One region of the Pseudomonas sp. NPDC089401 genome, then DNA from elsewhere that is predicted to be linked to it. Evidence: predicted binding sites of a transcription regulator. Region 1 holds the regulator's gene; each other region holds the start of a gene.
What was found. The regulator sigma-54, encoded in region 1, starts transcription at its own class of promoters, with help from an activator protein. The targets are predictions, from matches to a motif close to ANTGGCATNNANNTTGCTNT.
Positions count from the first base shown of each region.

Region 2: glnA (type I glutamate--ammonia ligase) is a predicted target of sigma-54. The motif match lies at 1,341-1,360, and genes of this name have one in related genera.
Region 3: ACIP21_RS01965 (CmpA/NrtA family ABC transporter substrate-binding protein) is a predicted target of sigma-54. The motif match lies at 1,400-1,419, and genes of this name have one in related genera.

Region 1 is NZ_JBIVIA010000007.1:199,334-202,605, reverse strand. It holds gene rapZ (RNase adapter RapZ) at 1-243, opposite strand, end outside; gene ptsN (PTS IIA-like nitrogen regulatory protein PtsN) at 246-710, opposite strand; gene hpf (ribosome hibernation-promoting factor, HPF/YfiA family) at 723-1,031, opposite strand; gene ACIP21_RS17555 (RNA polymerase factor sigma-54) at 1,110-2,603, opposite strand; gene lptB (LPS export ABC transporter ATP-binding protein) at 2,777-3,272, opposite strand, start outside.
Region 2 is NZ_JBIVIA010000004.1:311,076-314,347, reverse strand. It holds gene glnA (type I glutamate--ammonia ligase) at 1-1,243, opposite strand, end outside; gene thiI (tRNA uracil 4-sulfurtransferase ThiI) at 1,716-3,170, shown strand.
Region 3 is NZ_JBIVIA010000001.1:417,435-420,706, forward strand. It holds gene ACIP21_RS01960 (ANTAR domain-containing response regulator) at 1-144, opposite strand, end outside; gene ACIP21_RS01965 (CmpA/NrtA family ABC transporter substrate-binding protein) at 156-1,358, opposite strand; gene ACIP21_RS01970 (quinone-dependent dihydroorotate dehydrogenase) at 1,488-2,510, shown strand; gene rmf (ribosome modulation factor) at 2,723-2,938, opposite strand.

The DNA of each region.
Region 1 (3,272 bases):
CCGTGCCCGGGCTTCCTCGAGCAGCTCGGGGAAGCGGGACAGATGGCTTGGCAGGTTGCGTGCGTCGATACTGACCGCCACCTTCGGTTGCTGAAGCTCGGTATTGATCAGCGCATTTTCCGCCAGCTGCGGCAGCAGCCCGGCCGGCAGGTTGTCGATGACGTAATAGCCGTTGTCTTCCAGTACATCGAGGGCGGTGCTCTTGCCGGAGCCGGACCGGCCGCTGACGATGATCAGGCGCATGTTCAGTGCTCGTTCTGTGCGTCCAGGACAACCTGGTAGAGGGCCTCGCTGCTTACGGCGGCACGCAGGCGATCACGAACCTCCTTGCGATCGAGCATGCTGGCGATCTGGCGCAGCAGTTCAAGGTGGGCATCGGTGGCGGCTTCTGGCACCAGGAGGACGAACAGCAGGTCGACCGGGGCGCCATCGATGGCGTCGTAGTCGATCGGGGCATCCAGGTGCAACAGGGCGCTTACCGGGGCGGCGCAGCCTTCGAGCCGGCAGTGGGGAATGGCGATGCCATTGCCGAAACCGGTCGAACCCAGTTTTTCGCGGGCGATGAGCTTTTCGAAGACGTCTTGCATCTCAAGCTCGGGCACTTGTTCGGCAATCAGGGTGGCGACCTTTTCCAGGGCGCGCTTCTTGCTGCCGCCCGGCACGTTCACCAGGGAACGGCCGGGGGTCAGGATGGTTTCAAGTCGGATCATGGATGAGAGGGGTCAGCGGGCGGCTGCACCTTGCAGCAGGCTTTGCTGTTTTTCCTTGTGTTTTTTCAGTTGGCGGTCGAGCTTGTCGGCCAAGGCGTCGATCGCTGCATACATGTCTTCGTGTTCCGCATTGGCTACCACTTCACCGCCTGGAATCTGCAGGGTCGCTTCGACCTTCTGCTGCAGCTTCTCGACTTTCATGATGACCTGCACGTTGGTGATCTTGTCGAAGTGACTTTCCACGCGGGCGAGCTTTTCAAGCACGTAATCGCGCAGTGGCTGGGTGACTTCTACATGCTGTCCACTGATATTGACTTGCATACAGCTTCTCCTTTGTTGCCCGTGCATAAAGAGGCAGGTGTTGCACCTGCCCCACAAACGCTGTGGCACATCCAGGGGCTACATCAGTCGCTTGCGCTCGCTCGACGGTGCGATGCCGAGGGACTCGCGGTACTTGGCGACGGTGCGACGGGCTACCTGGATGCCTTGTGCCTCCAGTAAACCAGCGATCTTGCTGTCACTCAATGGCTTTTTCTGATTTTCCGCCGCAACCAGTTTCTTGATGATCGCGCGGATCGCCGTGGACGAGCACTCTCCGCCTTCGGCGGTGCTGACGTGGCTGGAGAAAAAGTATTTCAGTTCGTAGATGCCACGCGGGGTGTGCATGTATTTCTGCGTGGTGACCCGCGAAATGGTCGACTCGTGCATGCCCACCGCTTCGGCGATGTCGTGCAGCACCAGGGGCTTCATCGCCTCGTCGCCGTGGTCGAGGAAGCCGCGCTGGTGTTCGACGATCTGCGTGGCGACCTTCATCAGCGTCTCGTTGCGGCTTTGCAGGCTCTTGATGAACCAGCGCGCTTCCTGCAGCTGGTTGCGCATGAAGGTGTTGTCGGCACTGGTGTCGGCGCGGCGGACGAAGCCGGCGTACTGCGGGTTGACCCGCAGGCGCGGGATCGCTTCCTGGTTGAGTTCGACCAGCCAGCGCTCGCTGTCCTTGCGCACGATCACGTCCGGCACCACGTATTCCGGTTCGCTCGACTCGATCTGCGAACCTGGGCGCGGGTTGAGGCTCTGCACCAGTTCGATGACCTGGCGCAGCTCGTCTTCCTTGAGCTTCATGCGGCGCATCAGCTGGCTGTAGTCGCGGCTGCCGAGCAGGTCGATGAAGTCGGTGACCAGGCGCTGCGCCTCGCTCATCCACGGGATGTCGGCAGGCAGTTGGCGCAACTGCAGCAGCAGGCATTCGCCCAGGGTACGAGCGCCGACGCCGGCCGGCTCGAACTGCTGGATGCGGTGCAGCACGGCCTCGACCTCGTCGAGCTCGATGTCCAGCTCCGGATCGAAGCCGGCGCAGATTTCCTCGAGGCTGTCTTCCAGGTAGCCCTGGCCGTTGATGCTGTCGATCAGGGTAACGGCGATCAGGCGATCGGTGTCGGACATCGGCGCCAGGTTGAGCTGCCAGAGCAGGTGGCTCTGCAGGCTTTCGCCGGCCGAGGTACGGGTGGTGAAGTCCCACTCGTCGTCATCGTTGCTTGGCAGGCTGCTGGCGCTGGTCTGGTAGATGTCTTCCCAGGCGGTGTCGACCGGCAGCTCGTTGGGGATTCGCTCGTTCCACTCACCGTCTTCCAGGTTCTCGGCACTGGCGGTGCTTTCCTGGAAGCTGGTGTCCTGGACTTCGGCGACCGGCTTGTTCTCGGCGTTGTCCGCCATCGGGTCGCTGTTGTCGAAGTCGTCGCCGTCTTCCTGACGTTCGAGCATCGGATTGGACTCCAGCGCTTCCTGGATTTCCTGTTGAAGGTCCAGGGTGGAGAGCTGAAGTAGGCGGATGGCCTGTTGCAACTGCGGGGTCATCGTCAGTTGCTGGCCCATTTTTAGGACGAGCGATGGTTTCATGGCTGGGGCTTAATACCTTGTTCGCCGGCGCGCATGCGCCATCCACTACACGAGGGCGCCGGGGCGCCAAATTCAAGCAAGTTTTATGCCTTAAATTGTAGCGTTTGCCTAGAGCACTGTAGCAACTAAAGCCCCGAAGGGAAGCGTTTGCCAGTGCTCCAGGCGGCCCGGGGTCAGAGTCGGAACTCGTGGCCCAGGTAAACCTCTTTTACCAGTTCGTTGGCCAGGATGGTTTCGGAATCGCCTTCGGCGATCAGCTGGCCATCGTTGACGATGTAGGCGGTTTCGCAGATATCCAGGGTCTCGCGGACGTTGTGGTCGGTGATCAGCACGCCGATGCCCTTGGCCTTGAGGTGGTGGATGATCTGCTTGATGTCGCCCACGGAAATCGGGTCGACACCGGCAAAGGGTTCGTCCAGCAGGATGAACTTGGGCGCGGTCGCCAGGGCGCGGGCGATCTCCACGCGGCGTCTTTCGCCGCCGGACAGGCTCATGCCGAGGTTGTCGCGGATGTGGCTGATGTGGAACTCCTGCAGCAGGCTTTCCAGCTCCTTGCGCCGGCCTTCGCGGTCGATGTCCTTGCGGGTCTCGAGGATGGCCATGATGTTGTCGGCCACCGACAGCTTGCGGAAGATCGAGGCTTCCTGCGGCAGGTAGCCGATACCGGCG
Region 2 (3,272 bases), on a different contig from region 1:
TCAGGCTGCCGCAAACCTGCGGGATGTCCTTGGCCTCTTCTGGCGGCAGGTCATACAGGTTCTTGTCGGCGGCGTCGCCTGGGTGGATCTTGTTCTGGATACCGTCCAGGCCGGCCATCAGCAGGGCCGCGAAGGCCAGGTACGGGTTGGCCGATGGGTCCGGGAAGCGGGCTTCGATACGGCGGGCTTTCGGGCTGCCGACGTAAGGAATACGGATCGAGGCGGAACGGTTGCGCGCCGAGTAGGCCAGCATTACCGGGGCTTCGAAGCCTGGGACCAGACGCTTGTAGGAGTTGGTCGACGGGTTGGTGAAGCCGTTCAGGGCCTTGCCGTGCTTGATGATGCCGCCAATGAAGTACAGGGCGGTGTCGGACAGACCGGCATAGCCTTCGCCGGAGAAGGTGTTCTTGCCTTCTTTCCAGATCGACATGTGCACGTGCATGCCCGAGCCGTTGTCGCCGTAGAGTGGCTTCGGCATGAAGGTGGCGGTGCGGCCGTAGGCGTCGGCAACGTTGTGCACGACGTATTTCAGGGCCTGTACTTCGTCAGCCTTCTTCACCAGGGTGTTGAACTTGACGCCGATTTCGTTCTGGCCGGCAGTCGCCACTTCGTGGTGGTGAACTTCGACGGTCTGACCCATTTCTTCCAGTGCGTTGCACATGGCAGTACGGATTTCGTGGTCGTGGTCGAACGGCGGAACCGGGAAGTAGCCGCCTTTCACGCCTGGACGGTGGCCTTTGTTGCCGCCTTCGACATCAGCGTCGGACATCCACGAGCCTTGCTCGGAGAAGATCTTGAACATCGAGCCGGAGATGTCCGACTTGAACTTCACTTCGTCGAAGATGAAGAACTCTGGCTCCGGGCCGGCGAACACGGTGTCACCGATGCCGGTGCTCTTCAGGTACTCTTCGGCGCGCTTGGCGATCGCACGTGGGTCGCGATCGTAGCCTTGCATGCTCGACGGGTCGACGATGTCGCAGGTGATGATCAGGGTCGGTTCTTCGGTGAACGGGTCCAGGACAGCAGTCTCGTCGACTGGCATCAGGATCATGTCGGAAGCTTCGATGCCTTTCCAGCCAGCGATGGAGGAGCCGTCGAACATCTTGCCGACTTCGAAGAAGTCTTCGTCCAGGCCATCACGCGCCGGCATGGTCACGTGATGCTGTACGCCCTTGGTGTCCGTGAAACGCAGATCAATCCACTTGACGTCATGATCTTTGATGAGTTGAACCGACTTCGACATGTTGTCCTCCGGAGGGTCTAGAGCGCGGTAGGCCGCTGCTCTGGAAAAAGGGTGTTGCCGGGCGCGGATAGTCGGCCAAGCTTACCTGCCTCACAAGGGAGCAAATTGCATGCCAGTGCCCGAAAATGGCGAGGCCGGGATAAAAGGGGGCGTTTGCGGGCATTTGCCGGGGTGGCGGGGCAAAAAGATGCACTCTTAGGAGGCAGGAATCGAGTTTAGAGCACCAAATGGGTGCACGGCTTGAAGAGTGTGCCTTCTTGGAGGGCCTCTTCGCGGGTAAACCCGCCCCTGCAGGGGATCGCGGTTCCTGTGGGAGCGGGTTTACCCGCGAAAGGGCCGGCACTGGCGGCGCAAAACCCTGGTCCTGCATTTATCTCGAACCTTCTGATCAAAAGTTGCTCAAATCCTGAGCAATTTCCGCTATAATTCGCGCCCCTCATTTTCGGCAGGCCCTGCGCGCGCTGTTAAACCAATGAAACTTATCGTCAAAGTCTTCCCAGAGATCACCATCAAGAGCCGGCCGGTGCGCAAGCGCTTCATCCGCCAGCTCGGCAAGAACATCCGCAACGTGCTCAAGGACCTCGATCCAGAGCTCGCGGTCGATGGTGTCTGGGACAATCTCGAGGTGGTCACCCGCGTCGAGGACGAGAAGGTCCAGCGCGAGATGATCGAGCGCCTCACCTGCACCCCGGGCATCACCCACTTCCTGCAGGTCGAGGAATACCCGCTGGGCGACTTCGACGACATCGTCGCCAAGTGCAAGCAGCACTACGGCCACCTGCTGGCCGGCAAGCGTTTCTCGGTGCGCTGCAAGCGTGGCGGCCACCACGACTTCACCTCGATGGACGTCGACCGCTACGTCGGCAGCCAGCTGCGCCAGCAGTGCGGCGCCGCCGGCATCGACCTGAAGACGCCTGAAGTGGTGGTGCGCATGGAAATCCGCAACCAGCGCCTGTACGTGATCCACAACCAGCACAACGGCATCGGCGGCTACCCACTGGGCGCCCTGGAACAGACCCTGGTGCTGATGTCCGGTGGCTTCGACTCCACCGTGGCCGCCTACCAGATGATGCGCCGCGGCCTGATGACCCACTTCTGCTTCTTCAACCTCGGCGGCCGTGCCCACGAGCTGGGCGTGATGGAAGTGGCCCACTACCTGTGGAAGAAGTACGGCAGCAGCCAGCGCGTGCTGTTCATCAGCGTGCCGTTCGAGGAAGTGGTCGGCGAGATCCTCAACAAGGTCGACAACAGCTACATGGGCGTGACCCTCAAACGCATGATGCTGCGCGGCGCCGCGCACATGGCCGACCGCCTGCAGATCGAGGCGCTGGTCACCGGCGAGGCGATCTCCCAGGTCTCCAGCCAGACCCTGCCGAACCTGTCGATCATCGACTCGGCCACCGACAAGCTGGTGTTGCGCCCGTTGCTGGCGAGCCACAAGCAGGACATCATCGACCAGGCCACCGAAATCGGCACCGCCGACTTCGCCAAGCACATGCCCGAATACTGCGGCGTGATCTCGGTGAACCCGACCACCCATGCCAAGCGCCACCGCATGGAGCACGAAGAAAAGCAGTTCGACATGGCCGTGCTGGAGCGTGCCCTGGAGCGCGCCAAGTTCATCTCCATCGATCATGTGATCGACGAGCTGGGCAAGGACATCGAAATCGAGGAAGTGGCCGAGGCACTGCCGGGCCAGATCGTCATCGACATTCGTCACCCCGACGCCCAGGAAGACCAACCTCTGGCCCTGGACGGCATCGAAGTCCAGGCCATGCCGTTCTATGCCATCAACAGCAAGTTCAAGCATCTGGACCCTACGCGCCAGTACTTGCTGTATTGCGACAAAGGTGTGATGAGCCGCTTGCACGCACACCACCTGCTCAGTGAGGGACATGCCAATGTGCGTGTTTATCGTCCGACATAAGACGCCAGGGCTGTATGGCGGCAGCATCCGCCATCGCCCTCCCGACCGCCGGGCCCGCTGAGCCTAAAAGCGTACATATTCGCCACCTACACTGGGTGGCAA
Region 3 (3,272 bases), on a different contig from region 1:
GTCCGGGCGCACCGTTTCGACGCAGGCCGGCAGGTCGATGGTCAGGTCCGGCGCCTCGATCACTTCGAAACCGGCCTCGCGCAATGCGGCCTTGAGGCGGCCAACCTTCTTCTGGGTATCATCGATCAGCAGGATGCGCAGCATGGCGATGGCCCTCACAGACCGGTACGGGCGTTGGGCAATTCGCCCAGGGCATGTAGGCGGAAGCTGCGGGCGTAGCCGTGGGGGTCGCTGCCGTCCCAGCAGCTGCCATCGATCAGCAGGCTGCTGCGCATGGAGCTGGCCGGGCAGGGCACTGCCACGGCGGCCGCGGCGTCGCGGTACAGCGCCAGTTGCTGCACCTGCTGCGCCACGCCGAGGTAGTCGGGGTCGTCGCGCAGCAGGCCCCAGCGGCGGAACTGGGTCATGAACCACATGCCGTCGGACAGGTAGGGCAGGTTGGCACGGCCCTGGTCGAACAGGCGCAGGCCGTGGCGGTCGTGCCAGTGGTGGCTGAGGCCGTCCTGGTAATCGCCGAGCAGGCGTGGTTCGACGTTTTCCACCGGCGTGTCCAGGTAGGCGCTGCCGCTCAGCAACTGCGCGGTGCTGCGGCGGTTCTCCGGGCTCTGTTCGATGAAACGGCTGGCGGCGAGGACCGCCTTGATCAAGGCGCGGGCACTGTTGGGGTAATGCTCGACGAAGGCGCGGGCACTGGCCAGGACCTTTTCCGGGTGATCCGGCCAGATCGACTGGCTGGTTGCCAGGGTGAAACCCTGGCCCTGGGCCACGGCCGCGGCGGACCAGGGCTCACCGGCGCAGAAGCCGTCGATGCGCCCGGCCTGGATATGCGCGGCCATCTGCGCCGGTGGCACCACCACGCTGTTGACGTCATGCAAGGGATGGATGCCTTGGCTGGCCAGCCAGTAATACAGCCACATGGCGTGGGTGCCGGTGGGGAAGGTCTGGGCGAAGGTCAGCCGTGCGCCATGCTGGTGCACCCGCTGGGCCAGTGCCTCAGGGCTGGTCACGCCCAGGCGCTGCAGGGCCGGCGAGAGGTTGATGGCCTGGGCGTTCTGGTTCAGCCCCATGAGTACCGCCATGGGGCTGGCCGGCACGCCGCCGATGCCCAGGTGCACGGCATAGACCAGGCCGTACAGGCAATGGGCGGCATCCAGCTCGCCGCTGGCCAGCTTGTCGCGCAGGCCGGCCCACGAGCCTTGGCGCTTGAGGTTGAGGGTCAGGCCATGTTGCTGGGCGAAGCCCTGGGTGGCGGCGACCACCACCGAGGCGCAGTCGGTCAGGGCCATGAAGCCGATGTCGAGGCTGGGTTTTTCCGGCGCGTCGCTGCCGTTGACCCAGGCTAGGGGTGTTGTGTTCACAAAGGTCCTCGCCCTTACTGGATAGGCTGCTTGCAGGCGATGTAGCAACCCATGTGCCAAGCCCCTGTCATGCCGGGCCCTCGCTGGCTATAATCGCAGCCTCACTCTCCCCCCGAGCCTTGCCCGCCCATGTATACCCTGGCCCGCCAGCTGCTGTTCAAGCTTTCTCCGGAAACCTCCCATGACCTGTCCCTGGACCTGATCGGCGCCGGTGGCCGCCTCGGGCTCAACGGCGTGCTGTGCAAGCAGCCGGCGGCGTTGCCGGTGACGGTGATGGGCTTGAACTTCGCCAACCCGGTCGGCCTGGCCGCAGGCCTGGACAAGAACGGCGCGGCCATCGACGGCTTCGCCCAGCTGGGCTTTGGTTTCGTCGAGATCGGCACCGTGACCCCGCGCCCGCAGCCGGGCAACCCCAAGCCTCGGCTGTTCCGCCTGCCAGAGGCGACGGCGATCATCAACCGCATGGGCTTCAACAACCTGGGGGTCGATAATCTGCTCGAGCGTGTGCGCGCCTCGCGCTACGACGGCGTGCTGGGCATCAACATCGGCAAGAACTTCGACACCCCGGTCGAGCGTGCGGTCGACGACTACCTGATCTGCCTGAACAAGGTCTATGGTGACGCCAGCTACATCACCGTCAACGTCAGCTCGCCGAACACCCCGGGCCTGCGCAGCCTGCAGTTCGGCGATTCGCTCAAGCAGCTGCTCGATGCCCTGGCCGAGCGGCGCGAGCAGTTGGCCGGCGAGCACGGCAAGCGCGTGCCGCTGGCGATCAAGATCGCCCCGGACATGAGCGACGAAGAAACCGCGCTGGTGGCCTCGGCGCTGATGCAGTCGGGCATGGATGCGGTGATCGCCACGAACACCACACTGGGCCGGGAAGGTGTCGAAGGGCTGCCGCATGGGGGCGAGGCAGGCGGCCTGTCGGGCGCGCCGGTGCTGGAGAAGAGCACCCATATCGTCAAGGTGCTGGCCGGCGAGCTGGGTGGCAAGCTGCCGATCATCGCGGCGGGTGGCATTACCGAAGGCCGGCATGCGGCCGAGAAGATTGCCGCGGGTGCGAGCCTGGTGCAGATCTATTCGGGCTTCATCTATAAAGGGCCGGCGCTGATTCGCGAAGCGGTGGATGCCATTGCCGCGATGCCGCGCTGACCTGGCAGAGCCTCTTCGCGGGTAAACCCGCTCCCACAGGGGGAGGGTTGCCTTGAGGCTGGCGCTGTACCTGTGGGAGCGGGTTTACCCGCGAAGAGTCCAGCATTGATGTAGGATCGGGCCCATAAAAAAGGGCCCCATCAAGGGGCCCCTGGGCCGTAGCCCGCCGCCCGGATAGGGCGCGCATGGTGACTCGAATTCAGTGTCCTCGTTCAGCCAACGGCGTGATTTTCGTTGAGTCTATGGATGCCAGCGGTGCCAGTCATGCCGTCCCAGTTATCACCGCGACCTTCGCGCCAGCCGTTGATCCAGGCTTGGCGAACAGAAGGAAGATTGAAAGGGCAAAGTTCGCGGGATTTGCCGGTGACCCCGTATTGGTAGCCACGTGAATATGCTCTTTCCAACGGATCACGCTTTAGTCTTCTCATAGGGTGTTGCCCTCACTTGTTGACTGTAATGTCCCGTCGGCCTCTCCGAGGCCGGGCAGAGTCTTTCTGCCGGTTTTGCGCTCGCTGCCGGCGTGGCGAGCTGGAAGTGCCGCCTCGTTGCGAAGCGGCCTGAGACCAGTTCTAACGAATGCAGGTCACGGTGTGAATGATCGATTTGTCATAAGCACGTAACCTTTCCAAGGGTGAGGGGATAAGTAAATAAATGCGACTCAACCTTGTTTGGCGTTGAGCCCGCTGTGATCGGGGTTTTGCCGATCCTTGACGTCATTTCGCCAGCGTTGCTGAGCGATGACAGAAATAAATTGAAATGCGA